3 regions of the Shewanella sp. MF05960 genome follow, and region 2 is predicted to be linked to each of the others. Evidence: predicted binding sites of a transcription regulator. Region 2 holds the regulator's gene; each other region holds the start of a gene.
The links. Region 2 encodes sigma-54, which starts transcription at its own class of promoters, with help from an activator protein. Its sites were predicted from a motif close to GTTGGCACGNNNNTNGNNT; they were not measured.

Region 1 (10,378 bases), on a different contig from region 2:
CTTCTGCGGCAAACGCCTCTTTACTGGCAAAATAGTGATAAAACGAGCCTTTCGGAATGCCCACTTCATCAAGAATAAGTTTAATCCCAACAGCGCTGTATCCATGTAAAGCAAACAGCTTTTCACCGACAGCACAAATTGACTGCTTACTGGTAGTATTTTTGTTCATAGGATCTCCAATTTTGGCGCTACGATAAACAAAAATAGACCAGTCGTCTATTTATTTCCAGTTTATCGATAACATTGGACACAATTACGGATAAAATGATGAAAAAGAACAGATAAGGTATTGGCGTAAAGTCTTGGTACAAGTTCTGAGTAGTAAAACTACGATGCTCAGGTCTGTGTGAAAAAGTTAGCGGGTATTTTGCTTAATAGATTCGTCTAGCAACTGTTGAATGTCTGAGCGTTGTTGGCGACGTTCATCATCGATATGTTGATTCACCCGCTGCTCACACTGTTTTTGCTGGTCATACTAGCTTATGGGATCGGTCGCCTTGTCTGTTTGCGCCTGGCATAACATGCTACTGCAACCGCTTAACAGTGCACTCGCAGCCACAACAAAAACAGAGCAATATCTCGGTGATACTACCAAATAATCGCGGCTTATTTTGTCATCATGCATATCATGCTTGCCCCCAGTAAAAAGTTACTCCATTAAAAAGTGACCCTATTAAAAATTGCCCCATAAAAAAACCAGCCCGAAGGCTGGTTAATAATATGCTATATCAATCACGATTACCCAGTAATGCGTAACTCATCGACAACCTCTTTAACGTCATCGGTATTTTTGGCAATGGTTAGGGCTAAATCACGTTCGGCATCACTCGACACCGTACCTTCTAAGGTGACTACGCCATTCTCAACGTCTACATCAATCTCGGTACCCGATATGTCGGTTGAAAATAATAAACGCGTTTTCACCACGGTTGCCACTTTCGAGTCAGTTAAGGTGTCGACTAAAGTATCACTGTCATGATCTTTGTCGCTGCTGTGCTGCTTCATCACCGTTAATTCGTTATTAACTTCGTTAACGCCATCGACACTTTTTACTAATTCTGCAGCCAGCGCTTTATCAACACTGCTGTTTACTTTACCCGTTAAGGTCACATTACCGTCGATTACGTCGGTATTAATATCAAAAGAGTTTAAGTTGGTGTTTAACAGTAACGTGGTTTCAGCTTTACCATCAATCCATGCATCTTTTGCATCATCCTGCCAATCTTGAGCTGCGTTTGCAGTAAATGCCATTGAACCAAGAACGATGCTTGTTAATACTGATAATGTAGTCTTTTTCATAAAGATATTCTCCATTGTTAGTGTTAATGCTGTTTTACATATTAGGTAATGCGCGAACTGTGCCAAGTTTTATAACAGTCTGTTTTAAATTAACTTGTTATTTTATTCCACTGTAAATCCGTTAATAGCAGTGAGTGAATATCGGACTTTTTTACCGACATGATGTAAAATTTTCAGGGTGATGGAGTCGACTCGTTAAACTGCAAGTTTTTCATGCTGTCGCAGCTTATTTGCAGCGATGCGATGCCCTCAGCCAATTGCCGGGTGACTTGTTGGCTATTGGCACGCTTAGCGGCAAGTTTCAGTCGATTTAACACATACTGTTCTGCGGTAACCAGTACCTTAATGGCTTTTGCCAAACGCTTTTGTTCTATGGCTCTCTCTGCTTCGGCATAAAAAGGGCTCAGCGACGGCCTTAACGTATTAATACTCTCAATCGTTTGCGGATATCTCGGCTCAACCTGCTTAAACAATGCCGTTAGTCGGCTTAAGATACTTTTTCTGATCTCTGCCATATGGCTAAAAATACGTTTGATATTGTAGTCGTCGGCCCCCTTTGTGGCCTGGGTATAAAACTGTTGTCCTGCTTGGCATAAATCAATGGCTTCATTGAGTAACCATAAGTCGCTTCCGTCGTGCATAACCTCATTTGATCGTGTTCTATTCAACGTCATATCTCCTTATCATTAGTTAATGATTATCATTAACATGCATGATGACTTGCTAATAAATGTAAAATTAAGTCATTATGTTTACTTGCATAATCCGTGCACATTGACAAAGTTTAATTAACCTACTGATTTTAAATTGTTATGCTAATAAACAAGCCTCGGGGAAAACGCCGAACAGGAAAAAATTACCGCCTGTAATTGTCAAATCTACATCTTCGACATACATTGGTTATTAACAGACAGGGAGTGATATCGGCATGGGTCGTCCAGTACTTTTTTACCATTTGCGCCAGCCGCAAACACAAACTCAGCTCTTACAAATTCCGAGTTGCCAACATTTCAATAAAATAGCCAGTAGCATCGAGCGACCTTGGCTAGCTCAACTTGAAGACAATGCCGTAGATGTGGCCATTATCGAACTCGCCAATTTAAGCCAACAAGACTATCTCGATATCGCCAATAGCGAATTAATGGCTGATATCGAATTTATCTTTTTAAGCGAAGGCAAACCGAACCCCAACCTAGACAAATTAATGGCAACTGGGGCGGGTTATCATTTTCGTCAGCCTTACGATATGACGTTGATTGACGATACCTTAGAAGATTTTGCCCAAGACTTAGTGACCAAATCGGCTAAAAAACACCAACCTTTTTCAAGCGAGCTTGATCAATATGGTTTACTAGTGGGTTCATCACGAGCCATGCACAAGCTGTACAGAACGACGCGTAAGGTTGCGGTAACAGACAGTAATGTATTGATTATTGGTGAAAGCGGAGCCGGCAAAGAGTTGGTTGCCAATACGATTCACTTAGCCAGCAACCGTGTTAACGAGCCATTTATTGCCATTAACTGCGGCGCATTAAGCCCAGAACTAGTCGACAGTGAATTATTTGGCCATGTGAAAGGCGCGTTTACAGGCGCACATCGAGATCATTCCGGCGTATTTGAACAAGCTGAAGGTGGCACGTTATTTTTAGACGAAGTCACCGAAATGCCACTCGAGCATCAGGTTAAACTGTTACGGGTACTCGAAAATAACGAATATCGCCAAGTCGGCAGCCCTAATGTAAAAAAAGCCAATGTCCGTATTGTGGCAGCAACCAACCGCGATCCCGCTAAAGCCATTGAAAACGGACATTTTCGTGAAGATTTGTATTTCCGCTTAGCGCATTTTCCTATCAACGTGCCGCCGTTACGTGACCGTGGCAACGACATTAGCGGACTCGCCCAACACTTTTTAGCCTACCGCAATGCTGCAGAAAAGCTCAGTAAAGCTTTTACTGACGATGCTTTAGCTCTTATTCAACAACAAAAATGGCCTGGCAATGTGCGAGAGTTAAAGCATGCAATCGAACGCGCTTATATTCTTGCCGACGATATTATTGATGTCAGCCATATCAATATTAACCCGCTAGAACCGTCTACCGAGTCAGCGGAAGAAGATGTCCAAATCCCCGCAGGTATGCGTTTAGATGAACTTGAAAAAGTCGCAATCTATCAAGCACTCGATCAAACCGCCGGCAATAAAAATGACACAGCCAAGCAACTCGGCATTAGTGTCAAAACCTTGTACAACAAACTGAGTAAATACGAAGATCAAACCAGCTCAGAAGATTAAGAAACTCATCATCCCAGAAGAGATTCTGAGTTGGAATTTACCAATCCAATCATCCCGGCAATACTTTTAAGCTGGGACACACCAATATTGTCATCCCGGCAGTGCTTTTGAGTCGGGCACACCAATATCGTCATCCCGGCAATGCTTTTGAGCCGGGATCCAGGTGTTAGCTTTGTTCTTTTGTACAATGGCCTGCGGCCACTAACGTCGTGGCGCTTCGCCCACACCAGATTAAGATCGCAAGGTTCCACCCTGCACGGGCCAAAAGGGGATCAACAGCAATCCCCTCTTGGATCACCCCTGCCGTTCCGGCAACATTTTCGCTTTTTAACCAAACAACAGCAGCGAAAAAATTGCGACGGAAAATTATCCAGCTTTTGACCGCGTTTCGGTGTTCTTCAGCCTTATTCGAAAATGCTAACGCTTCAGATGGGGCGTCCCTTCCCCTCTAAAGCTAGCCAGACATCCATGTCTGGACTCACGTCATTTTCTTCAACGACCTCAAGTTCAGAGTTGAATTTGAACTGTTGCAAGCAATATACGTAACTCATTTATGCCCCAATATGTGTTTGGAATGCATAGTTATCTCGCTTTCCTAATCCTTAGTTGACCCAGTTTATCCAATCCATATAGAGTTCATCATGAGTGAGCGAAACTGGATGGGTATACCGTCATATTCAAACTTAATTAGTTTTGAGTGTTTTTAAGTCAATTCACATTCGCGTTTTTCAGTATGGTGTATTTAATTGAAAGCTGATAAGTTATTTGCATACAGATAGTTAACTGTGCGTGTTTTCACTGGTCTAAGCGAGATAAATACGCATCGCATAAATACTAAAACGTTAAATGAACCATATGGATAGTCGTATACTTAAAACATTAAATATAGTTACCATATTTTTTGCTGTGTTAGCAGGCGCTTTTTTAGCGTTATCGCCAACCTTTATTATTATAAGGAATAGCGTTTTTATTGGACTACTCCCATTTACAATATGCTTTATTGTTTCGTATACGATATCGTTAATCGTTCAAAAAAAGTTATCTTATGCGCTGATATTACCGAGTGTTTATACATTTACATTTGGTGGTTCTATGGGAATAGCATTGGTTATATCCGAATCATTTTCGTTCGAGAGAGGCTTTGAAATCACAACATTTCACCTTATATGGTTAGTAATCTCGATTATCAGTTGCCTTGTACCTAAATTTACAGTTCGCTTAATAGCGGGGCGTTATATGTGAATGACTATGGGTTGGAGTCAAATGGAAGTATTAAAAGGTATCAATCTCACTGACTCTTTCGTTTTAGATTGGAGTTATGAGAATAACTGTCTTTGCTTTGAGCTTGAGGCCAGCATCTGGCCTGAGTCCAGATATTATGCCGAGCCAAAGTTAAATGAATATACGTACTACCGAAAAGCAATACTTCAATTCACTAATGCAGTTTCCGTATCTGGTTTAAAGCCCAAATCAGTTGTAATGCCATCTATTGATCCAGACGGTTCAATTGATTATGGCAACATTGATACATTGCAGGTAGTCGATAGTGGATTTGAGCTTACCGGTAATTTTGGCAATATAAAAATATCTGGCGGGGAGCTTCGATTTCAAATTCATACATAACAATCTTTGTCATTCGGGCCTACTGTCTCCCGCGACGTTCAAAAGTTCGAGCGCATGCTCGTAACGTTAAACCATAGAAATTTTAATTCGAAACTCACTAATTAGATCTTAGCACCTAAACCGTTTATGTCCAAAAACGAGTTGGTTTTAGCTTTTAAACGCCCAAATTCAACTCTGAACTTGAGGCCGTTGAAGAAAATGACGTGAGTCCAGACATGGATGTCTGGCTAGCTTTAGAGGGGAAGGGTCGTTCCTTGGCATCCATGCCACCACGACATTCGTGAATCCATTCACATCAGACTCCCATCTGAAGCGTTAGCATTTTATTCTTTACCATAAAGAGTTGGCCGAAGCAGACTATAAACGCGGCCCAAAGCTGGATTAAATTTCCGTCGCAATTTTTTCGCTCATCAGAAAATGTTGCCGGAACGCTGAGGGTTTGCAAAGGGGTACAAGCGCTTTACCCCTTTGCTCTGGTGTGGGCGAAGCGCCACGACGTTAGTGGCCGCAGGCCATAAGCAAAATAAAAACAAACACCTGGATCCCGGCTCAAAAGCATTGCCGGGAAGACAAATTTAAACTAACCGACCCATATAGATATACTTGAATCAAACTAACGTTTATTCACACTGTCGTGGGCGAAGCATCACGACCTTAATGGCCTGAGGCCAGAAGAAGAAAATTACCCTTGTGGAATCATCACAGACAACGACTTGGGTTTCACCTCAATACGCATATCATCAGCCTCAAACAGCTCGCCATCAATCACGTACTTAAACTGAGTATCGGTTGTTAAATAGATTTTTTTCGCCTGTTGATGATGAATCGCACTATTTGCAGCGTTTTGGTCTCGACTGCCTGTTAAGCCTGCAAACAATAACTCGGTCATGCTGAGCAATTGTTGTGGCGAAGTCTCACTTGCCTCAATCCAGGTAATGTCGAGTAAACCATCATTAATAATCGGTTCGCCATTACCCTGAGCTAATACGCTGGAAAATGGCGCGGCATTGGCAACCACTAAACTGGTGGTGTCGATAGTGTGGGTTTCACCATCATCGAGCTGTAAGCGTATCGATAACGATTGATTTTCATCAATGGCTTCCCATAAGCCATTTAAATACGCTAACTGGCCCATGTCGTTCTTGGTTTCGCGGTCGGCTTTTTGAATCATTTTATGCTCAAACCCTAACCCCACCAGCAGTAACATAATGGTGTCGTTACACACTGCGGTATCAATACGTTGGTGATGGCCTTGAATTAAAATATCTAACGCCTGCGACACGGGTATTAACTTACTTGTGACACCAAATAAAGTGTGGCTTAACGCATTAGTGGTGCCCATTGGGATAATGCCTAAATAAATATCACTGTAGACCAACACCGAGGCGACCTCGTTAACCGTGCCATCACCGCCACAGGCTATAACAATATCAGCACCTTTGGCTTTAGCTTGTTCGGCTAATAGCACCGCCGATTTATCTTTGGCGGTGTACAACACATTAAGCTGAAAATAGCGCGATAGGGTTTGTTTAATATGATCGGCTTCATCGTGCCATTTACCGCCGCCCGACACAGGATTAACAATTAACCAGGCTTGTTTATGGATATTAATTTGCTGCTTTTGATGCATTTTTTCAACGCCAGCTAACTGCCACTTGTTCAAGCGGGCCGTTTGGCGAATATCATTAATGCTTTTGAGCACTTCGGTAAACTGACGATTTTTATCGCGGCACACTATATACGCGGCCAAGACTAATACTGAACGGCCTCGACCTAAGGCGCAATGCACTACCACATTGTTGCCTTTGCGTACCTGAGTGTGTAACCAGTTTACGGCTTGATTTAATTGCGCCACAGTTGGCACATTATGGTCTAACACCGGAATATTTAAATACTCGATATTTTCGTCCACTAAGGTCCATTCAAGTGCATCAAACTCGGCGGTTACATCTAAAATAGCACCTATTTTTTCACGTTTTAATTGCTCAACGTCACTTGGAAACAAACGGCAAGCTAAATACAATTGTTTATCTATCTTTTGAATTGCCGGCACTTTATCGTGCTTTCTTGCCCACGCGTTATACGCCTGACAGCCCATTAAAAACGGCACAAAACTCCAACTGATATACCACGGGATACTGCCATCCTGGCTTTTACGAAAAATCCCCGCGCTATTAAACCAATACGCAGAGCTGACTAGAGCTAAAGACAATGCCACCCAGCCAAACGCCACTTGCAGCACTACATTTGGTAATGCGATGCATAAGCACAACGCGATAAAAGTACCAAGGGTGTAATAATATTTAATGTGGATTTGGGTCGGCATAATCGGTCCTCCTGGAGTGAAATAATAAAAAGCGGCACTCATGCCTAATGCATGAGTGCCGTTATATTATTAACAGTCTGGATCTTCGGCTTTCATGCCTTCTTTTACATCTTCACAAGCATCCTCAACTGCATTACCCGCATCTTGAATCATCTCATCGACCTTCTCACCGGCATTTTCGGCTTTGTTATCTGAACATGCTGATAAACCAGCAGTTAATAACACCATAAAACTTGCCATTGTGATTAATTTTAATAATTTCATAATTCATCTCCTTGATGATGGTAAAGACTTAATTGCTGGCAGATGCTTCTACTAGCTACATTAAGATATGCTTAATTAACAATTAAGCCATGTTTATTATTTAGATGGCTGCTGTTAAATGACTATTGTTTGGATACCTGTTATTTAAATGACTTTTAGCGAGGTGATTTACCACGCAGCGCATTCGACACAAGCGAAATTAACAACAACACCACAAAGATAAAGAAAATAATTTTGGCGATCCCTGCGGCTGCACCTGCAATACCGCTAAAACCCAATAGACCTGCAATCACTGCTATCACTAAAAACATTAATGTCCAGCCCAACATAAAAACCTCCTTGGTATACGGTTTGTCTTAAATGTACTGAATATGCATAAACGATATTAGTACGTGCGATGAACTCTGTATGTCTGTGTTTTGTATACTTCTTATCGTTCGTATATTTCTCATTGTTCGTATACTAACTAAAGCCAGCATCGTGCCAACTTTCAAAAAAAATCGTAACCACCTGAAATTAATAAAATAAAAAGTTATGCGGATTAAAAGGGAAATCAGAAACCCAAACCTACGTAAGCAATTTTTACCGACTATTCGGTAAGAGTTTCAGGCTCAAAGCCTAATGGGAAACCAACAGATGTAAAAAAGGGCTGCCAACAATGGCAACCCTATTTTTTATGATGTTGATTTACGATTTACCGCATGTTTATCTTGGTAATTTAATGGATATCACCGCCGCTAAAGCAACAAATGCACTCGAGATCCACAAACAGGCTTCTAGACCATATTGTTGATACACCCAACCCGACAATACCGTACCAATTAAGCGCCCCATGGCATTGGCCATGTAATAAAAGCCGACATCGAGTGACACGCCATCATGTCCGGCATAGCTGACAATAAGGTAACTGTGCAGCGATGAATTAATCGCAAACACTGCACCAAACAGCATTAAGCCGCCAATTAATGACTGCTGAATATAAAAGTTAAAATGTAACGCTAATGCAATGGCTGCTGGGATAAGTAACAAATAACTAGCCCATAAAAAGGCCGAATGCCCTGTTGGCACCTTGCCTTGTTTTTTACCAGTAAAGTACGGCGCAAATGATTGCACTATGCCGTAACCAATCACCCAGCAGGCCATAAAGCCGCCAACCCACCAATGGTCCCACTGAAAGGTAACTGCTAAAAATACCGGCAATGCCACCACAAACCATACGTCGCGGGCACCAAACAAAAACATCCGCGTTGCCGACAGCATATTAATTGCCGGGCTTTTTGAGAACATATCAGTAAATTTAGGCTTGTTTTTGGCTTTACCTAAATCGGCTTTTAAGCTGAGTAAACTCATCAGCCACACTATGGTCAACATGGCGGCCATTGCTATCACGGCGCCGCGAAACTCAAGTAATGTCAGTAATAAGCCACCTAAAAAGAAACCCACCCCTTTTAAGGCATTTTTAGACCCCGTAAGAATCGCCACCCATTGATACAACTTACCCTGAGCATCACCAGGCACCAGCATTTTAATCGCGCTTTTGGCACTCATTTTATTGAGATCTTTAGCAATACCAGACAAGGCCTGCGCCGCCATAACATACATGACGGTCAGCATATCGGCGGGTACCGTTAACATGGCAAGGGCGACAATTTGCAGCCCAAGACCAATGTTCATGGTGTTATTTAACCCCAGTCTTGCGCCTAACCAGCCGCCAACCAAGTTAGTCACCACGCCAAAAATTTCATAAAACAAAAACAACATGGCAATGTTAAGCGGGCTGTAACCGAGCTGATGAAAGTACAACACCACCAGCATACGTAGCGCACCATCCGTTAAGGTAAACGCCCAATAATTACCGGTAATAATCAGGTATTGTTTAATCTGCGGCGGCAATGCGCTCAGAGATATCAGCCCCATGCTGAGTTATTCCTTATCTGCTAGGCCAACTTTGCGGGCAAGCTCAGCGGTGCGGTTAGCGTATCCCCACTCATTGTCGTACCACACGTATAATTTCAATTGGGTGTCGTTGACTACCATGGTCGACAAGGCATCAATAATGCTCGAGCGTGGATCGGTTTTATAATCAACAGACACAAGTGGGCGTTCTTCATAACCCATAATGTCTTTAAGCTCATTGTCAGCAGCTTGTTTAAGCAATTGATTCACTTCTTGTACTGTAGTGCCGCGAGCAAGTTCAAACACACAATCGGTAATCGATGCATTGGCCAGTGGAACCCGAATAGCATGACCATTTAGTTTGCCTTTAAGCTCAGGAAAAATGTGAGTAATAGCAGTAGCAGAACCGGTTGTGGTGGGGATTAAACTGATACCACAGGCACGGGCACGGCGTAAATCAGCGTGCGGAGCATCTAAGATGGTTTGGGTATTAGTGATGTCGTGGATTGTGGTCATCGAACCATGTTTAATGCCGATTTTTTCGTGGATAACTTTTACCACTGGCGCTAAACAGTTGGTGGTACAAGACGCAGCCGTCACAATCGGGTGAATCGCTTTATCATAAAGGTCATCATTTACGCCCATCACAATATTGAGCACGCCCTCTTCTTTCACTGGTG
Region 2 (10,378 bases):
GGTTGATGATAACCAAATTAATCGGATTGTAGCCGAAGGGTTGTTAGAAGAATTACCGGTTATTGTCCATACTGCTAATAATGGCGCCGAAGCAATAACCTTTTTGCAGAACATCAAACATAAAAATGAGTTGCAGTTAGTCTTAATGGATGGACAAATGCCGATATTGGATGGCTATAAAGCTACAGAGCTTATCCGCAACGGAGATGCTGGCGACGTTATGGCTGAAGTGACTATTATTGCGATGACAGCTGATGCAATGGCTGGCGATCGCGAAAGGTGCTTAACCATAGGGATGAATGATTTTATTTCTAAGCCGATAGACAAAGGGGCCTTTTTACATAAAGTGATGTATTGGCTAGAACAAACAGAAACGCATTAGCGAGTATTGAAATTGACTATTTTTAAGGGGATTAACACCCCTTTATAGAGTGATAAAAATAAAAGCCCCAGAGCATCCTTTGCTTTGGGGCTTTTGTTTGCATTGCTTGCGCTTTTTTGTCGTTATTGCTCAAGTCTCTTTATCCTTCTTAGAGGATATTATTGATGACCTAAAGCTCAATTCTGCCAATGGCATGAATAAAAATGACGATATTGGATATAGAGTCTGGGGACCCAATAACGCCTGAACTGTCTCATTAATGACTCGTGTTCGTTACAGCAACACACGGCGTTAACGGTAAAAAATAAAGCGGCAATGATGCAAGATATTGTGCGCTTATTATTAGTTTGTTTGCTGTGTTATCGACATGCTGGGGGCGAGTTGATAATACGGTCAAACATCCTTGCCATAACATGGGTAGAGCGGCGTTAAATGAACCTCACTGCATCTACTCGAATAAAAATGACGTTATTGGATATAGAGTCTGGGGACCCAATAACGCCTGAACTGTTGCGTTAGTGACTGTGTTCGTTACAGCAACACACGGCATTAACGGTAAAAAATAAAGCGGCAAGGATGCAAGATGTTGTGCGCTTATTATTAGTTTGTTTGCTGTGTTATCGACATGCTGGGGGCGAGTTGATAATACGGTCAAACATCCTTGCCATAACATGGGTAGAGCGGCGTTAAATGAATCGCACTGCATCTACTCGAATAAAAATGACGTTATTGGATATAGAGTCTGGGGACCCAATAACGCCTGAACTGTACCGTTAATGACTATGTTCGTTACAGCAACACACGGCATTAACGGTAAAAAATAAAGCGGCAAGGATGCAAGATATTGTGCGCTTATTATTAGTTTGTTTGCTGTGTTATCGACATGCTGTGGGCGAGTGATAATACGGTCAAACATCCTTGCCATAACATGGGTAGAGCGGCGTTAAATGAATCGCACTGCATCTACTCGAATAAAAATGACGTTATTGGATATAGAGTCTGGGGACCCAATAACGCCTGAACTGTAGCGTTAATGACTGTGTTCGTTACAACAACACACGGCATTAACGGTAAAAAATAAAGCGGCAAGGATGCAAGATGTTGTGCGCTTATTGTTAGTTTGTTTGCTGTGTTATCGACATGCTGGGGGCGAGTGATAATACGGTCAAACATCCTTGCCATAACATGGGTAGAGCGGCGTTAAATGAACCTCACTGCATCTACTCGAATAAAAATGACGTTATTGGATATAGAGTCTGGGGACCCAATAACGCCTGAACTGTCGCGTTAATGACTGTGTTCGTTACAACAACACACGGCATTAACGGTAAAAAATAAAGCGGCAAGGATGCAAGATGTTGTGCGCTTATTATTAGTATGATGTTGTTGCTATTTGCTTTGTATTATCAGTTCGCTGGGGGACCAACCGACAACACACTCATACATCCTTGCCAAAACGGTTTTGGCTTAACTTGCCATTGTTTGTAATTGTTGACTTAACTGAGTAATTTTTTCCTGTAAAAGAGCGATCTCTGACATTATTGCACCGCGTTTTTCAGTTTTATGGCTTTCGCTATATTTGACCCATTTATATACAGTTTTTGATGACACACCATATTGTTTGGCGACATCAGATAATAGGCGGTTATGTACCTTAACTTCGCTAATCACTTGATGTTGAAAGTCCATTGGATAGTGTCTCGCAGTTGAAATACTCATCTTATTTATTCCTTAATGCTTTATTTGTATTTGCTTGAACGGGATTCAACTTCATCCCACTGGCTGCAACCAAGATGCGCTAAGAAAAAAATGTTTTGACGGCATTGTCCAATCAGCTTAGCGACCATGCCATTAACTGATTTGATGTTCTGACCTAGGTTCATTTTACTCATCGCTATCTCCTACAAATGACAATGGACTGCTTAAAAATTAAACTACTACTTAGTAGGTATCTTCTCTCTATATGAAAACTGTGTGCCAACTGTTTAAATTAATTTAAATTGTTTAAAAACAAGTGTTTATAGTTATTATTGTGTTTTGCAATATTGGGTTGTTTGTTTTAATTGGTGCAATTGCACTAATTTGGTGAACTAGCCTTTGGGTGATGGCTGTTTATTGAGAGGCATTATGGCGGTAATTTATGGCAGTAAAAGGTTATGTAAATGACAAAATGAGGACATTACGTTTGTCATTCATATGAGGATAAATAACAGTGCGCCAAGGTTCCTTGAAGACACGCTTAAAAACTGCTTAAGAGCGTCATTCTCAACGTTAAAGAATAAGTGTACTTTAGTCGGCGCACGACTGAAGAGGGGGAAATACTAATCCGCATTAACAAGTGACCACACTGAATGTTTCCAGCGGTTTTTGATTAATTTAAAAGGCATTATATTCAATTTGAGCGGTTAATCATTTACCGTGAAATGTGAGTCGTATGCAATGAATGGTAATTGATGAATAGTGGGCTGTAAGCGGTTAAATAAATTCAGTTTAACTTGAATATCATTGTCAAAAAATGCCACGAGAGAGTACAACTGACGTTTGTTAAGTGCTGTTAGATAATCAGTGCGACGCGTTAGCCGCCTTCATCGAATTTATCGTTAATCAAATTACACACCGCCTCTAATGCCACTGCTGCGTCTGGACCTGTTGCTGTGACAGTGATCATTTTTCCGATGCCACTTTCCAACATGAGCAGTCCTAACACGCTAGCGGCACTGGCTTGTTTGTCTGCTTGAATTAGGGTGATTTCAGCATCAAAGTCAGCAGCCAGTATCGCTAGTTTTGTGGCTGCTCGTGCATGTAAACCTAATTTATTTGAGATGGTGACTTGGCGCTCAAGCATGGCTAGCACTCCACATAGGACTAAAGCTGATCTTCACTGATATTTAGCTCTCTGTGGCGGGCGTTGACTGTGTGTTTACTGCCTTGTCTAAATCGCTTAGCGAGTTGGTCTGTGATATAAACTGAGCGATGTTGTCCGCCTGTACAGCCGATGGCGATGGTTAAATAACTGCGATTATTACGCTCTAAATGTGGCATCCAGGTTTCGAATAGATTTTCGATTTGCCAAATAAACTTATTCACCAGAGGCTGACGGCCAAGAAACTCTTGCACAGGCTCATCAAGACCTGTTAATGGTCTTAATTCTATTTCCCAGTGCGGGTTAGGTAAAAAGCGCACGTCGAACATAAAGTCTGCTTCGGTCGGCATACCGTGTTTAAAGCCAAACGATTCAAAATTAATCACTAACTCTTTATCAACACTGCCAAGCAATATTTGTCTTACTTGATCGCTTAGCTCGTAAATATTGAGTGCCGATGTATCGACATAGTGATCAACCATTTTGGCGATAGGTTCGAGTAAGCGGCCTTCTAATTTAATCGCTTCTTGTAATGAAATATGGTTTTTAGATAGTGGGTGTAATCTGCGTGTTTCGCTGTAGCGTTTAAGTAAAACTTTGTCGCTAGAGTTTAAGAAAAAACTGGTAATTTCGGTATCAGGTTGCAGTATTTCAAGTTGTTCTTGAAGCACTTTGCCTTGTTCGGCAATATTGCGCACATCAACACTAATCGCTACTAGGTCATTATTGCCTTTTAACTGAGCCAATAAGGTGCCAATTAGCGGCAATGGCAGGTTATCAACACAGTAATAGCCTAGGTCTTCTAGTACTCTTAATGCTACTGATTTACCTGAGCCTGACCGTCCTGATACGATAACAAGTTTCATGCCGTAATTACCTGATAGAGTTCTGTTGAATCGTGGATTTTACGCAGCTGTTTTAGTACTTGTTTGTCGCTGAGTTTTTGGGCCATCGAAGATAAGGTGCTTAAGTGTTGTTGGCACTGATCTGCAGGAACTAATAATGCAAATAAGATATCGACAGGTTGTTTATCGATGGCATCGAACGAAATGGGTTCTTCGCATTTTACAAAGATCGCAATAGGGTGATCGATTGTCGTTAATCGGCCATGAGGTATTGCAATACCATTACCTATACCTGTGCTACCCATTTTTTCTCTTGCGATAAGGCTTTCAAACACCTCTTGCGAAGACAGGGTCGGGTACTGGGCAGCGACTAAATCGCTGATAAGTTCCAGTACCTTTTTCTTACTGCCCGGTGTGGCACAGGTGGTGCATTCCGGCTGCAGGATGGTACAAAGTTCCATCGTTAGTGTTTTGTATACTTCTCTTTGTGTTTAATTACCTGACGATCGAGCTTATCTATCAGGGCGTCTATTGCTGCATACATGTCTGTATGTTCTGACATTGCAAAAATTTCTCCGCCCTTTAGGCTGACTTTAGCTTCTGCTTTTTGTTGTAATTTTTCTACGTTGAGTACAACGTGAACATTATTGATCTGATCGAAGTGCCGTTCAAGCTTTGAAAACTTTTCCTGAACGTATTCACGTAAAGATTCGGTTATTTCAACATGATGCCCTGATAAATTGATCTGCATTACACTTCTCCATTGTTGAGTGATTTATAAACTCTTACGTTGGTTTGAGGGCGGTATCATCATTGCCTCACGGTATTTTGCAATCGTACGACGAGCAACGTTTATGCCCTGTTCGGCCAGTAGTTGAGCCATTTTGCTGTCGCTAAGCGGCTTTTTCTGGTTTTCTGCAGCAACCAACTTTTTAATAAATGCACGGATTGCTGTCGATGAGCACTCTCCGCCATCATCAGTGCTGACATGACTAGAGAAAAAGTATTTTAATTCAAACAACCCTCGTGGGGTGTGCATGTATTTTTGAGTGGTCACGCGCGAAATGGTCGATTCATGCATTTCTACGGCTTCAGCAATGTCATTTAATACCATAGGTTTCATGGCTTCTTCGCCATATTCGAAAAAACCTTGTTGGAATTGCACAATGCAATTGGCTACTTTTAACAAGGTATCGTTACGGCTTTCAATGCTTTTGATAAACCATTTAGCTTCTTGCAAATGACCTCGTATAAACTGAGTATCAGATGGGTTTTTACTGCTGCGAGCCATTGCTGCATATTGCTGATTAACACCGATTTTAGGCATGTTATCTGGATTGAGTTCAACAACCCAACGGCCATTCTTTTTAAATACTGTGACATCAGGGATCACGTATTCGTCATCGACGGCAGTGATCAATAAGCCAGGACGCGGATTAAGAGATTGAATTAAGGTAATGGCATCACGTAACTCATCTTCTTTTAAACGCGTTTTACGCATTAATAATCTAAAGTCACGCCCAGCGATTAAATCCAAATAATCTTTGATGAGCATTCGCGCATTTTCAATGTGCGGAGTTGAGTCTGCATATTGTGACAGTTGAATGAGTAGACATTCACTAAGGTCACGTGCAGCAACACCTACGGGGTCAAAATGTTGAATTCGCTTTAACACCGCTTGAACCTCATCAAGCTCAACATTTTCATCGCCCATAGCTTCTAGTATTTCTTCAGTGCTTTGGGTTAGATAGCCGCGTTCATCTATTGCGTCAATGATGGCTGTTGCGATGGCAAGGTCGGTGTCTGAAAATGGCGTTAAGTTTTTTTGCCACTCTAAATGTTCATATAAGCCTTCGGTGGTTTCCCCTTGAAAAGGCATATCATCGTCACGCATGCTGGCACTACCAGACCCTGACATCGGTGAGGCGGTATAGACTTCATCCCAGGTCGTGTCCATGGGCATGTCGTCCATAGTTTCTTTACTGATGGATTCTGTGGTGTCGATGGTTGAAGTATCTTTTTCGACACTCACATTACTGTTGTCACTGAAGTCTGTGTCTGATTGATCGCGACTTTCTTTTAAGGGATCTTTAGCTTGAGAAAATTCATCTTCTATTTCAAGCAATGGATTTGAGTCCAGCGCCTGTTGGATTTCTTGCTGTAGCTCCAATGAAGATAATTGCAGCAAGCGGATGGCTTGCTGCAATTGAGGGGTCATAGTGAGATGCTGACCCATTTTAAGTTGGAGTGACGCTTTCATTTACCGCTTATCCCTAGATGATTTCCATAAAAATAACAATCTCGAAAAACTGTAATGGGGTGTCACGTACGTCAATGACATTTCACGCAATTTAGGTATCGTTCAATGGAATGAATTAGATAGGCTAAAAGGCGTATACCCAATCAACTTGAAGATACGTGTTTCAGAGCTTCACCGTGTTTTCAATACTAGGCGCGTTAATGCGGTAATGTAGGCACCTTATAAATTAACGCAACAACGTAGTGGGAACACGGTGAAACTCCCAAGGGGCAAGTTTTACACGCGTTCATGCTGTGTTATTGATTTTGGAAAGGGAACGACCATTAACCGCAATCAATGCCTTGCCTAAACGCGTGTAAATTCTTGCTGAAATCGAGTATCTTCAGGTTGTTTGGGTATATAACTTAACTATAGCTTGAATTGTTCACCTAAGTACACAGCTCGAACTTGTTGATTGCTCAAGATCTCTTCAGGTGTTCCTTCGGCAATTAAATTACCTTGGCTTACGATGTAAGCTCTTTCACATACATCGAGTGTTTCGCGAACATTATGGTCAGTGATCAGTACACCTAATCCACGACTTTTTAGCTGCTGGATAATTTTTTTAATGTCGATAACCGAAATCGGATCAACCCCCGCAAAAGGTTCATCAAGCAAAATGAATTTAGGGTTAGCAGCGAGTGCTCGGGCAATTTCGACTCGACGGCGTTCACCGCCAGACAATGACATGCCTTGGCTGTCGCGAATGTGAGTAATGTGAAACTCTTCCAGTAAATGCTGGAGCTGTTCAATACGTTCGTCATTACTGAGTTCTTTGCGGGTTTGTAACACCGCCATGATATTGTCGTGCACGGTGAGTTTTCGAAAAATACTGGCTTCTTGTGGTAAATAACCAATCCCTTTACGGGCTCTAAGATGCATTGGGTCAGCGGTGAGGTCGTCATTATCAATTAATATACGGCCTTTATCACTTTTGACTAACCCTACAACCATGTAAAACGTGGTTGTTTTACCGGCACCATTAGGGCCAAGTAAACCGACAATTTGCCCCGTTTTTACAGTTAAGCTGACGTCTTTTACGACTTGACGCGCTTTATAGCTTTTGGCTAGGTTTTCAGCTGTTAAGGTAATTTGGCTCATGGTTTTATCTGCTTGTTGACAGGGATCTCAGGCAGCTTTTGTTTTGGCGCTGACTCGTCTTGGAAATTTTCTGGTTGAATAATCGTGATGACGCGATCTTGGCCTTTACCGGTACTCTCAGCAATTAACTCTTGGGCTTTAATGTTGTATTTAATTAGGTTGCCCGTGACTTGGCTGCCTGCTTGGTCTAGCTTGGCATTACCGGTTAACGTCAGAGTTGTTGTGGCGAGATCGTAACTGATTTCGTTGGCACTGGCGGTACCGATGTTACCGTCGTCGAGTTCTTGAGAAAATGTCGCGGGTTTGCCCGTCGCGATTAAGCGTTTTGATACGCCGTTTTTGGGGGTAAATGCGCGTAATTCGTCGGCATTAATATTAATCGTGCCTTGCACAATAGTCACGGGGCCATTAAAGACAATTTGATTGTTTTTAATGTCGGCAGATTGGCTCACTGCAGCAATTTTCAATTCTTGTTTGAGATCACCTTGTTTTGCCATTGCTGGAATGCTCAGCATGCAAAGTAAGCCACTTAATAGTAATGCGGCATTGGCGCGAGGATGTCGATTATTGTGACTCATATGTTCCTTCTACTTTGCTTAGTAGCGATAATTTTTGCGTATTCAAGTCAGCATGTAGGCCTAAGCCTTGGATCATAAACCCTTTACCTTTGATATACACCATCTCTTGTGAGCTGCCTATCATGGTCGTTAAATCTAGGGTGACTGCTTGTGTGGTCACTGACTGTAACGGTTCTTCAATATCAATTGCATCGATAATAACATTATTTTCTAAGCTGACTTTATTGCTCTGTTTATTTAATTGTCCTTTGTCAGCACTGAGTTGCCACTGTGCTTTACCATTTTCTGGGTAAATTAAATAAACGGGATCAGTAAAGTGGGTGATATCGCTGGAAGCATAATGCTCCATATGCTTCGCGGTGACTTTACTGGCAATCAAACCTTGTTCATTGTATTCGGTTGTGCGTAAGTCGTTGGCGACAAAGTCCGGACGCTCAATACCTATCACTTTTACGGCATCCATTTCACTGCGTTTTACTTGCGTTTGCCAATACAACACAAGGGCAAGGCCGAAAAATGCCGCTATCGCGATGGTAACTCTGTTCATATACTCATACCGTGGGCACTGGTGAATTTGTCTTGGCTTAATAATAGTAAATCTGTGAGTTCACGCAATGCACCATGGCCACCATTGAGACTCGTCGTCATATGGCAATGTTGTTTAACAAATGGGTGACCGTCGGCCACACAAACCGCAAGACCCGCGGCTTTCATCACAGGTAAATCGACCATGTCATCACCAATGTAAGCCACTTCGTCTGGGGTGACATTATATAAAGACAATAACGCTTCAAATGGTTCAAACTTATTATCGATGCCTTGATAAATGTGTTTAACCCCCAGTGCAGTCATACGGGTTTCAACAATTTTAGATTTACGGCCTGTTATCACGGCGACATGAATGCCGCTAGTGAGGGCAGATCGCACGCCATAACCATCGCGAGTGTGGAAAGCTTTTAACTCTTCGCCGGCATTACTAAGGTAAATTCGGCCGTCAGAAAACACGCCATCAACATCGCATATTAACAATTTGATTTTTTTAGCACGTTGCCAAATATCATCGCTGATTGGTCCGTAAAAACCTGAGTGAGTGGTTGTGTCTGACATGGTTAAATAACTCCTGCTTTAACCATATCGAGCATATTTAGCGCGCCGATCGGTTGATGTTGTGGGTTAACGACAATCAGTCCGTTAATATTTCGTTCTTCCATGATTTGCAGTGCTTGTGCCGCTAAAATACCGCTAGGGCTAGTGACACAATTTTTGGTCATTACCTGCGAAATAGGTGTGGTGCGTAAGTTAACTTCGGCATCGATAATGCGGCGCAAATCACCATCAGTAAAAATACCGACTAGGGTGTTCGTTTTATCGACTATGGCGGTCATGCCAAGGCCTTTTTTCGATATTTCGTACAGTGCTTCAGTAATGCAGATGTCATCGCTGACGCTCGGTAAGCTTTCACCCTGATGCATCACATCTTCAACTTTTAATAATAATTTACGGCCTAATGAACCACCCGGATGCGATAGGGCAAAATCATCTCGAGTAAATCCTTTTGCTTGCAGTAATGCAATGGCGAGTGCATCACCCATCGCCAAGGTCGCGGTGGTACTTGACGTTGGCGCTAATCCAAGTGGGCATGCTTCTTCTTGGACTTGAATACAAAGATGGATTTTTGAGAGCCTTGCCATATTGGATTCTGGTTTACCAGTAATCGCGATGACCGGAACGCCCATGCGTTGAATTACAGGCAATAAGGTCAGGATTTCGCTTGATTCACCAGAGTTTGAGATGGCCAATACGATGTCATTTCTGTCTAATGCGCCTAAATCGCCATGACTTGCTTCGCCAGGGTGTACAAAAAAGGCTGGTGTGCCTGTGCTGGCAAATGTCGCCGATATTTTATTACCAATATGGCCTGATTTACCCATGCCCATGACAATAACTTTGCCCTTGCATTGCATAATGAGTTCGCAAGCCTGGCCAAACTCTACCGAGTCAACATATTGATATAAATTATCTAATGCCGCTTTTTCAATATCGATGACTTTGCGGCCCCATTGGCGAAACTGAGTTTGATCTACCATGCTTGTCTCTCTTTTGGCTTAATACCTAACCTTTATGCTCCAACTTAATGGGATTGAAATACAACAATTTGGTACGCAATAAAGGTGATTAATAATAGGACGCCATGCCAACGAGTCAGTTGTTTTTTGGCGCCACTGGATAAGACTAAAACGGCTAACGCTGCGCTTGTGCCTAATACCATGTAGAAATCTCTCCCACTGGCTTGTGCATCTATCACCCCAG
Region 3 (10,378 bases), on a different contig from region 2:
CCTTGTTATTACACGAGTTAGTGAATCGCGTCTTTAACGAAGGCCGCGGTAAAGTACGCTTCACCCAACGCGCCATTGAGTCGTTAAAAGAACATAACTGGTCCGGTAACGTCCGTGAATTGTCTAACTTGATTGAACGGTTAACGATTCTGTATCCAGGCGGCCTAGTTGATGTAAACGATTTACCGCATAAATACCGTTACATTGATGTACCCGAATACTGCGTTGAAATTAGCGAAGAGCAACTCGAACGCGATGCACTCGCATCGATATTCAGCGATGAAGAGCCTGTAGATATTCCTGAAACCCGATTCCCAAGCGAGTTACCGCCTGAAGGGGTCAACCTTAAAGACCTACTAGCTGAGCTTGAAATCGACATGATCCGCCAGGCATTAGAGCAACAAGACAATGTCGTCGCCCGCGCCGCCGAAATGCTCGGCATTCGCCGAACCACCCTCGTTGAAAAAATGCGTAAATACGGCATGAGCAAAGAATAACCAATAGCTGATTATTGCTTTGATTCGTCATTAGCAATTAACCTATAAACACATCCACAGATGTGTTTTTTGCTTCTAGAACTAGCACCACCGCGCACGTCATCCTCGAGTGCTTTTATCGGGGATCCAGGTGTTGCTTAGCACTTAGCACCTAGCAGGACGCAGTCCACCCTAGCACCTAGAACCTAGCAGGACGCAGTCCGCCCTCAGGCGAGCCTGCGAGTTCCTAGCCCCCCCTTAATCATAGATCCTCGCCTTGGCACACTAAATGCATCCACCAGTTCAAATGTAATTCTTTTGACGGAGTGGCCATGTATTCAGCTCGAGTGTTATCAAATCCGCGTGGAGCGGAGGTTGAGTTGCCGATGACAGCATCGCTTTCTGCCACCCCACTTATTGCCACTCCGCTTACAGCCACACCTTATGCAGCGGCTGAGGCTCATGCTGATTATAGGCCGAGTGAGAGTGCCATACGTCAAAGCATTGCGCATGCGAAAGCACCGGTATTTACGCCGGTTGTAAGCGATTATTCAAGTAAGGCTGCCAATATGTCTAATCAAATGGCGCATATTCTTCAGGCTATGCCATCAGGCGTGGTGATTATTGATGGTGATGGCGTAGTGACGCTAGCAAACCCTGTGGCTACAGAGCTATTAGGGCGTCCGCTACAAGGGGCGCGTTGGTTTGACATTATTCACCGCGCCTTTGCGCCGCAAGACGATGACGGCCATGAAGTGTCTTTAAAAAATGGTCGCCGTGTTAAATTGGCGATTACGCCGTTAGCACCAGAACCTGGGCAGTTAATCGTTATTACCGATTTAACTGAAACCCGTTTATTACAAAAGAATTTATCTCATTTACAACGTTTGTCGTCTTTAGGCAAAATGGTCGCAACCCTGGCGCATCAAGTGCGTACGCCGTTGTCGGCGGCGTTGTTGTATGCCTCAAATCTGGCTAGCCCAAAGTTAACCGATGCAGCGCGAAGCAAGTTTCAATCTAAGTTGGTTGACCGCTTAAACGAATTAGAGCGTCAAGTTAATGACATGTTACTGATGGCCAGAGGTCGTCAGGACAGCATGGCAGAGTCGGTGACTATGGATGATATTATCACTCAAGTGATGGCTAACTGTGAGCCTATAGCAGACAAAAAGCAGTGTCAGTTAGAAGCACAAGACACTTCGCATTCGAGGATGTTAGCCAATGCCAATGCGTTAAGTTCTGCGGTGAACAATTTGGTGATGAACAGCCTTGAAGCAGGCGCGACAAAAATTAAAGTGTCTGCCAGTGAAACCGTTGACGGACTATTATTAGATGTGATTGATAATGGCAAAGGGTTAGACCCTGCCATGCAAAAGCAAGTGCTAGAGCCGTTTTTTACCACCAAAAGTCAGGGCACAGGCCTTGGGTTAGCAGTGGTTCAGTCTGTGGTACGCAATCATGGCGGACACATTCAGTTATCGTGCAAACCCGGAATGGGCTGCCATATTCGATTGATTTTTCCACATGCCAAAAAAGCACATCATCAGGAGGTGACACATGGCTGAAGCACATATTCTATTAGTTGAAGATGATGCTGATTTACGCGAGGCATTACTCGACACCTTGTTGTTAGCTCACTATGAGTGCGTTGATGTTGGCAGTGCTGAAGAGGCGATTATCGCCTTAAAAGCCAACCAGTTTGATATGGTGATCAGTGACGTGCAAATGGACGGCATCGGCGGTATGGGGTTGCTCGGTTATTTACAGCAGCACCAACCTAAATTACCGGTATTGTTGATGACGGCTTACGCCACGATTAACAGCGCGGTTAGTGCGATGAAGTTAGGTGCGGTCGATTACCTCGCCAAACCCTTTGCGCCAGAAGTGCTACTCAATCAAGTGTCTCGTTATTTGCCGTTAAAGCAACATCACGATAAACCTGTGGTAGCCGATGACAAAAGCCTGGCGTTATTGGCACTTGCTCAACGTGTTGCAGTGTCTGAAGCTTCGGTGATGATTATGGGCCCAAGTGGCTCAGGCAAAGAAGTGTTAGCACGTTATATTCATCAACACAGCCAGCGTAATGGACAGCCGTTTATTGCCATTAACTGTGCGGCTATTCCTGAAAACATGCTCGAAGCCACGCTATTTGGTTACGAGAAAGGCGCGTTTACCGGCGCGTATCAAGCATGCCCGGGTAAATTTGAACAGGCCCAGGGCGGCACACTATTACTCGATGAAATATCGGAAATGGAGCTTGGTTTACAAGCCAAATTATTACGAGTATTGCAAGAGCGTGAAGTAGAGCGTTTAGGCGGCCGTAAAACCATTAAGTTAGATGTACGCGTATTAGCGACCTCAAACCGCGACCTTAAAGCCATGGCAACATCTGGCGAGTTTAGAGAAGATTTATACTATCGTATTAACGTGTTTCCGTTAACCTGGCCTGCATTACATCAACGCCCTGCGGATATTTTACCGCTGGCGCGCCATTTACTGGCTAAGCATGCTAAAGCCTTAAATATGACGTCAGTCCCTAAACTTGATGATGCCGCTACTCGACGTTTATTAACTTATCGTTGGCCGGGTAACGTGCGTGAACTCGATAATGTGATTCAACGTGCGCTGATTTTACGCGTGAATGACGATATTGGCGTCAATGACATTATTATTGATTCTGCAGACGTAAACCTATTATCTAACGATATCCTCGATGTTGATAAGTCTGGTGATGTTGAAGGGTTAGGCGATGAGCTTAAAGCGCAAGAGCACGTGATTATTTTAGAAACCCTGAATCAATGTCAGGGGAGTCGGAAAATGGTCGCTGAGAAACTCGGGATCAGTGCGCGTACGTTGCGTTATAAAATGGCAAAAATGCGCGACATGGGTATTCAATTACCCGCGTAATGTTGTTATTAAATCTATAACTATCTGACTATAAAGTATTTAAATAAAAACCAACTTATCTGCATATATGTAGGTAAGTTGGTTTTGTTGATGTTATCCCTTCTGTTTTACATCTTGGCATCTATATTGCTTTAACTCCTTATAAGATTATTGTTGTCGTCAAAAAGTCGACGAAAGGGAGTGACACCATGCAGATTAGCGCCAATCCATTATTACAAGAAATGCAATCGCTTCGTGGCGAAATCGCCCCTTCTATTGGTTCATCAATTGCCCCTAACTTAACTCAGCAAGTGAATAACACCACTGGCGCTGATTTTAGCCAGCTGTTATCGCAAGCGGTAGGTAGCGTGAATGGACTGCAACAAACATCATCGAGTTTAGCTTCACGTTTAGACATGGGCGACACGACTGTGAGCTTGTCTGACACCGTTATTGCGCGTGAAAAAGCCGGTGTGGCATTTGAAGCCACCGTGCAAGTGCGTAACAAGTTAGTTGAAGCGTATAAAGAAATCATGAGTATGCCTGTTTAGCCGCTGTCGGTTTTAAGCGCTAGGTAATCCCAAACATCAGACATATAGCAGGTACATATTGTGAGCACAGACATAATGGTAGGTTCAGATTCAACAGTTGACGCCGGTGTCCAGCAGGAGAACAAGTCTGGGCTAATGGGCAACGTCGGCGGGGCTGACATGATGCGCCAGGTGATCATGATTTTGGCTTTAGCTGTGTGTCTTGCATTGGCTGTTTTTGTGATGATGTGGGCACAAGAGCCGGAATATCGTCCATTGGGTAAAATGGAAACGGCTGAAATGATCCAGGTACTTGATGTACTGGATAAAAGCCAAATTGATTATCAAATTAATGTTGATGTTGTCAAAGTGCCTGAAGACAAATATCAAGAAGTAAAATTACTCCTAAGCCGCGCAGGCATTGAAAGCAGCACTCAAGCCAATGATTATTTAAGTCAGGACAGTGGTTTTGGTGTGAGCCAACGTATGGAGCAAGCGCGTTTAAAGCACAGCCAGGAGTTAAACCTGGCTCGCGCCATTGAAGAGCTTAAAAGCATTAGCCGCGCGAAAGTGATTTTAGCCCTACCAAAAGAAAACGTTTTTGCCCGCAATGCATCAAAGCCAAGTGCAACGGTTGTGGTTAATGTACGCCGTGGCGGATTAGGCCAGGAAGAAATTGACGCGATTGTTGATATTGTTGGCTCTGCTGTACAAGGTCTTGAGCCATCACGCGTCACCGTCACCGACTCAAATGGTCGTTTATTAAATTCTGGTAGCCAGGACGGTACCTCAGCTAGAGCGCGCCGCGAACTTGAACTGGTACAACAAAAAGAAGCGGAATATCGTCGCAAAATTGAATCGATTTTAATGCCTATTCTTGGCCCTGAAAACTTTACCTCGCAAGTTGATGTCAACATGGACTTCACTGCGGTAGAGCAAACGGCTAAGCGTTTTTCACCTGATTTACCGGCTATTCGCAGCGAAATGACCATTGAGCGTAACTCGTCGGGTCAAAGTTCTGGCGGTATCCCAGGGGCGTTGAGTAATCAACCACCAATGGAAGCTGACATTCCTCAAGTGGCGGGTGAAGCGGGCAGTGTGTCAACAGCCTCTGGCGATATGTCTAAAGAAGCGACTCGTAACTATGAACTCGATACCACCATTAGCCATACTCGCCAACAAATTGGTGTAGTGCGCCGGGTGAGTGTGTCGGTTGCCATTGACTTTAAACCGGGTCAAGTTGATGAGAATGGTCAAGTGTCTCGAGTGCCTCGCACAGAAGAAGAGATGACTAATATTCGTCGTTTACTTGAAGGTGCGGTGGGCTTTAGCACTCAACGCGGTGATGCGCTTGAAGTGGTCACCGTGCCGTTTATGGACCAGTTAATTGAAGCGCTACCAGAGCCAGACATGTGGGAGCAGCCTTGGTTTTGGCGCGCCATTAGATTAGTGTTAGGTGCTTTATTGATCTTAGTGTTGTTTTTAGCCGTGGTTCGTCCAATGCTGAAAAAACTCACTAATCCACAAGGTAGCGACATGCCAGCGGACACTCGACCTGGTCATGAGTTAGCTGAAATTGAAGATCAATATGCCGCAGACACCCTGGGCATGCTCAACACTAAAGAAGCTGAATATAGTTATGCCGATGATGGTTCAATTCATATACCTAATTTGCATAAAGATGATGATATGATTAAGGCAATTAGAGCACTCGTGGCCAATGAGCCTGAGCTTTCCACTCAAGTAGTTAAGAATTGGTTACAAGACAATGGCTAATGAAAAAGATAAAGAAAAGGCAAAACCGGCTGCATTTGACCCAGGGTCGATAACCGGTGTTGAAAAAACCGCTATTTTGCTACTCAGTTTGAGTGAAGCCGATGCCGCGTCAATTTTAAAACACTTAGAGCCTAAGCAGGTGCAAAAAGTGGGTATGGCGATGGCAGCCATGGATGACTTTGGTCAAGAAAAAGTCATTGGTGTGCACAAGTTATTTTTAGATGATATTCAAAAATTCTCTTCAATTGGTTTTAACAGCGAAGAGTTTGTGCGCAAAGCGTTAACCGCGGCATTAGGCGAAGACAAAGCCGGTAATTTGATTGAACAAATTATTATGGGTAGCGGTGCCAAAGGACTAGACTCGTTAAAATGGATGGACGCTCGCCAGGTGGCGACTATTATTCAAAACGAACATCCACAAATTCAAACCATTGTGTTGTCTTATTTAGAACCCGATCAAGCGGCTGAAATTTTTAGCCAGTTCCCTGAAAACACTCGTTTAGATTTAATGATGCGTATTGCCAATCTTGAAGAAGTTCAGCCTGCAGCATTGCAAGAGTTGAATGACATTATGGAGAAACAATTTGCGGGTCAAGGTGGCGCACAAGCGGCGAAAATGGGCGGCTTAAAAGCGGCTGCAAACATTATGAACTACCTCGATACCGGCGTAGAAAGCCAGATTATGGAAACCATGCGTGAGTCTGATGAAGAGATGGCGCAGCAAATTCAAGATATGATGTTTGTGTTTGAAAACCTGATTGATGTTGATGATCGGGGTATTCAAGCCTTGTTACGTGAAGTGCAGCAAGATGTGCTGATGAAGGCACTTAAAGGGGCTGATGAAGCCTTAAAAGAGAAAATCTTAGGCAATATGTCTAAACGTGCTGCAGAATTATTGCGTGACGATCTTGAAGCCATGGGTCCCATTCGTATCAGTGAAGTGGAAGTGGCTCAAAAAGAAATTCTGTCTATTGCACGTCGCTTAAGCGACAGTGGTGAAATTATGCTGGGCGGTGGTGGCGGTGACGAGTTCTTATAATCGGTCGTTTGAGTGCCGTTATTTCCGATAGCTAATTTACTAACAATACAAGTGATTGATTATGTCTGAATCCAAATCGTCTAAAAATGTCCTCAGTGTCGATGATGAAGTTGAATTCAGTCATTGGCAGCTTCCTGATATCACGCGAGATAAAAGCCAAGATCCTTCTAATATGTTTGGTAAGTCATCTGAGCCTTACCAAACCAAACCTGTGACCGCTGAAAAATCAATGGCTCCGCCAACCATGGCGCAAATTGAAGATATTCGCGCTGCTGCGGAACAAGAAGGGTTTGAGCAGGGCAAGCAAGACGGTTATCAACAAGGTTTAGAGCAAGGCCGTTTAGAAGGCTTAGAGCAAGGCCACAGTGAAGGTTTTACTCAAGGTGAACAACAGGGCCTTGAAGCTGGGCAAGTAGCCGTTAACCAATTGGTTGAGCAACTCACGCAGCTTATCGCTCAGTTCGAACAACCGTTATCTGTTTTAGACGCTGAGATTGAAGCGGAATTACTGGCGATGACAATGAGTTTAGCTAAGTCAGTGATTGGTCATGAATTAAAAACCCATCCAGAGCATATTTTGTCGGCACTTCGTCAAGGTGTTGACGCACTGCCGTTAAAAGAGCAAAGGGTTAAGCTACGCTTAAACCAGCACGATGCCGATATCGTGTCGCAAAACTACCCGCCAGAACAACTGCTAAAAAATCAATGGCAAATCGATATCGACCCGACGTTATCAAACGGTGATTGCATGATTGAAAGCGTGCGTTCTTCAGTCGACTTACGGGTTAAACAACGTATTGATCAAGTGTTTACTGAGCTTGAAGAGCAGGCCACTCAGCTGACTAAAAATGCCCAACAGTTAAAAACTACAACCCCTAATTATCAATCATCTGAAGTTGAAGATTTAGCTGCTTATACGCAAGCATCTGCTGAGCAGGCTCATGTTGACGATGAGAGTACATCATCAGTTGATCAAGTTGACTCATCACAAACGGACTCTTCACAAATCGATCGCATAGAAGATAGCCATGCGAAAGCGGCTTTATCGCCTGCCATTAATGAACAACAAAATGTAAATGATCCATCACAACAAGTCCCGATAACGCCAGATACGATTAGTGTTGATGATACTGCGAGAGTTGATGAAGCCGCTAATGTTGATGCCACTAATGTTGATGCCACTAATGTTGATACTGCTAAGGACAATGGATGAACCATCGTCAACAGCAGTTGCTGAATAAATTTAGCGTTCATCACAAAAAAGTGTTGCCTCTGCGCCCTGTGGCCAGTGGTCAATTAGTGCGTGTTGTCGGGTTAACCCTTGAAGCCACTGGATGTCGTGCGCCTGTAGGCAGCTTGTGTTCAATTGAAACCATGGTGGGCGAGTTAGTGGCTGAAGTGGTCGGTTTTGATGATAAATTACTGTACTTGATGCCAATTGAAGAGCTGCGCGGCGTATTACCAGGCGCTCGAGTGACACCGTTAGGTGAGCAATCGAGTTTAAATGTAGGCATGTCGTTACTCGGACGAGTGCTCGATGGCAGTGGTGCACCGTTAGACGGTTTAGGACCATTGAATACTGACCACCAAGCTGCTCGTCACGGACCCAATATTAATCCCTTGTCTCGACGAGCGATTACCGAGCCTTTAGACGTCGGTGTAAGAGCGATTAACTCGATGCTCACCGTTGGTAAAGGTCAACGTATGGGCTTGTTTGCTGGCTCTGGTGTCGGTAAAAGTGTGCTCCTTGGCATGATGACTCGCGGTTCTACCGCTGACATTATTGTGGTTGGGCTGGTGGGCGAGCGTGGCCGTGAAGTTAAAGAATTTATTGAAGAGATTTTAGGTGAGGAAGGCCGAGCACGTTCTGTTGTCGTTGCCGCGCCAGCAGATACTTCACCATTAATGCGTTTACGCGCGTGTGAAACCTCTACGCGTATTGCCGAGTATTTCCGTGATTTAGGTTATGACGTGTTATTGCTGATGGACAGTTTAACCCGTTATGCCCAGGCTCAGCGTGAAGTTGCGTTAGCGGTGGGTGAACCGCCAGCCACTAAAGGCTATCCACCATCGGTGTTTGCAAAATTACCCAGACTCGTTGAACGAGCGGGTAATGGCGGTCCTGGTCAAGGCTCTATTACCGCATTTTATACTGTGCTAACAGAAGGTGATGATCAGCAAGATCCGATTGCCGACGCTTCTCGTGCCATTTTAGACGGCCACGTGGTGTTATCTCGCCAGCTCGCAGACTCTGGGCATTACCCGGCTATTGATGTGGAAGCCTCTATTAGTCGTGTGGCGCCAATGGTGATAAGTGGTGAGCATCTAGAAGCGATGCGTCGTGTAAAACAAATGTATTCGTTGTATCAGCAAAATCGTGATTTGATTTCTATCGGCGCTTATTCACAAGGCAGCGATCCGCGCATTGATAATGCCATTCGTTTACAGCCTGCAATGAATGCATTTTTACGTCAGGGCTTTAAAGAACCTGTGAGCTTTGATGACAGTAAACTCATGCTGACGCAAATTGCCGCGCAGTGCCAAGGTTAATCCATGGCTAAAACAGATCCGTTAGTCACCGTACTTAAATTAGCTGTTGCCGCAGAAGAGAAAGCCGCGTTGCAATTAAAAGCCGCTCAATTTGAACGCCAAAAGCGCCAGGGGCAGCTTGATGCGCTAAATAATTACCGCTTAGATTACATGAAGCAAATGGAAGGCCACACCGGCACCACATTACGTGCTAATCAATATCATCAGTTTCATCAATTTATTCGCCAGGTTGATCAGGCCATTTTACAACAAGTGGCCGTGGTTAAAGACGGTGAAAAACAAGTGGGTTATCGTCAGCAACATTGGCAAGAGACTCAACAAAAGCGTAAAGCGGTTGAGATGTTGTTGGCTAAAAAAGCCACCAAAGAGCAAATGGCTGAGTCAAAACGCGAACAAAAAATGTCTGATGAGTTTGCGATGCAGCAATATTTTCGGCAGAAGATGAAGTAGTTTGTTGAATCAGAATTTATCAAGGTTTGCTTGTCAGCAGTAGATTATCAGCATTAGATTGTCAGCATTAGATTGTCAGCATTAGATTATTAGTATTTTTACCTTATTTTTACCTCAGTTTTTGGCCTCAATGTTTAACTTTAGTGTTTTTAAACAAGTGGCACTTAAATTGCTTGATTCTGTTCATAGAAAAACACATCGTCAGCGAAGTGACAGTACTAAGTGGATTTTTAAAGTCCATGTTAGTTGCTGTCGGGTTATCTACATACCAATGTGACAGTGCATAACGTACTTGATATTGACCCCTTTCGAGATGATATTTCACCAAACTTGATTTGATTTAAGTGGAGCCGATTATGCAGCAGATGAGCAATATCTTACTTAGCAATAGCAGTAAATCTGCCGATGTGGGTTTGAAAGGTAACAAGCAAGATGTTGAAAATACGTCATTCTTATCTACTTTTAATCAGGCGAGCGAATCAAGTGCAGAAGTAAAAAATGCTAGCGTTAAAACCGTAGACTCAAATGTCGAAGTGCCAATATATGATGCCGATATCGAAAACGAACTCAATAAAACAGCTGAGCAACTTTCTGATGAAAATTCAGATGCAGAGATGATTTTTGCTCAGCTGACGATGGCCGATACTTTAGGTAAGCGTAATCCTCATGGC

Region 1: a site for sigma-54 is predicted at 8,272-8,290, ahead of ACROAE_RS12445 (DUF1328 domain-containing protein). Genes of this name have one in related genera too.
Region 3: a site for sigma-54 is predicted at 3,497-3,515, ahead of fliE (flagellar hook-basal body complex protein FliE). Genes of this name have one in related genera too.

The regions. Positions count from the first base shown of each region.
Region 1 is NZ_JBOZPS010000011.1:13,262-23,639, reverse strand. It holds gene ACROAE_RS12480 (TetR/AcrR family transcriptional regulator) at 1-169, opposite strand, end outside; gene ACROAE_RS12475 (BON domain-containing protein) at 739-1,299, opposite strand; gene ACROAE_RS12470 (hypothetical protein) at 1,473-1,967, opposite strand; gene ACROAE_RS12465 (sigma-54 interaction domain-containing protein) at 2,228-3,589, shown strand; gene ACROAE_RS12460 (hypothetical protein) at 4,853-5,212, shown strand; gene ACROAE_RS12455 (diacylglycerol kinase family protein) at 5,895-7,538, opposite strand; gene ACROAE_RS12450 (hypothetical protein) at 7,608-7,802, opposite strand; gene ACROAE_RS12445 (DUF1328 domain-containing protein) at 7,958-8,131, opposite strand; gene arsJ (organoarsenical effux MFS transporter ArsJ) at 8,508-9,719, opposite strand; gene ACROAE_RS12435 (ArsJ-associated glyceraldehyde-3-phosphate dehydrogenase) at 9,726-10,378, opposite strand, start outside.
Region 2 is NZ_JBOZPS010000004.1:192,284-202,661, reverse strand. It holds gene ACROAE_RS05760 (ATP-binding protein) at 1-382, shown strand, start outside; gene ACROAE_RS05755 (transposase) at 1,850-2,101, opposite strand; gene ACROAE_RS05750 (hypothetical protein) at 2,122-2,274, opposite strand; gene ACROAE_RS05745 (HPr family phosphocarrier protein) at 2,958-3,227, opposite strand; gene rapZ (RNase adapter RapZ) at 3,248-4,111, opposite strand; gene ptsN (PTS IIA-like nitrogen regulatory protein PtsN) at 4,108-4,551, opposite strand; gene hpf (ribosome hibernation promoting factor) at 4,554-4,841, opposite strand; gene ACROAE_RS05725 (RNA polymerase factor sigma-54) at 4,866-6,350, opposite strand; gene lptB (LPS export ABC transporter ATP-binding protein) at 6,759-7,490, opposite strand; gene lptA (lipopolysaccharide transport periplasmic protein LptA) at 7,487-8,068, opposite strand; gene lptC (LPS export ABC transporter periplasmic protein LptC) at 8,055-8,615, opposite strand; gene kdsC (3-deoxy-manno-octulosonate-8-phosphatase KdsC) at 8,612-9,175, opposite strand; gene ACROAE_RS05700 (KpsF/GutQ family sugar-phosphate isomerase) at 9,178-10,155, opposite strand; gene ACROAE_RS05695 (calcium/sodium antiporter) at 10,200-10,378, opposite strand, start outside.
Region 3 is NZ_JBOZPS010000017.1:25,700-36,077, forward strand. It holds gene ACROAE_RS15925 (sigma-54 dependent transcriptional regulator) at 1-497, shown strand, start outside; gene ACROAE_RS15930 (sensor histidine kinase) at 809-2,041, shown strand; gene ACROAE_RS15935 (sigma-54-dependent transcriptional regulator) at 2,034-3,383, shown strand; gene fliE (flagellar hook-basal body complex protein FliE) at 3,572-3,913, shown strand; gene fliF (flagellar basal-body MS-ring/collar protein FliF) at 3,986-5,668, shown strand; gene fliG (flagellar motor switch protein FliG) at 5,661-6,707, shown strand; gene fliH (flagellar assembly protein FliH) at 6,769-7,920, shown strand; gene fliI (flagellar protein export ATPase FliI) at 7,917-9,257, shown strand; gene fliJ (flagellar export protein FliJ) at 9,261-9,707, shown strand; gene ACROAE_RS15970 (flagellar hook-length control protein FliK) at 10,064-10,378, shown strand, end outside.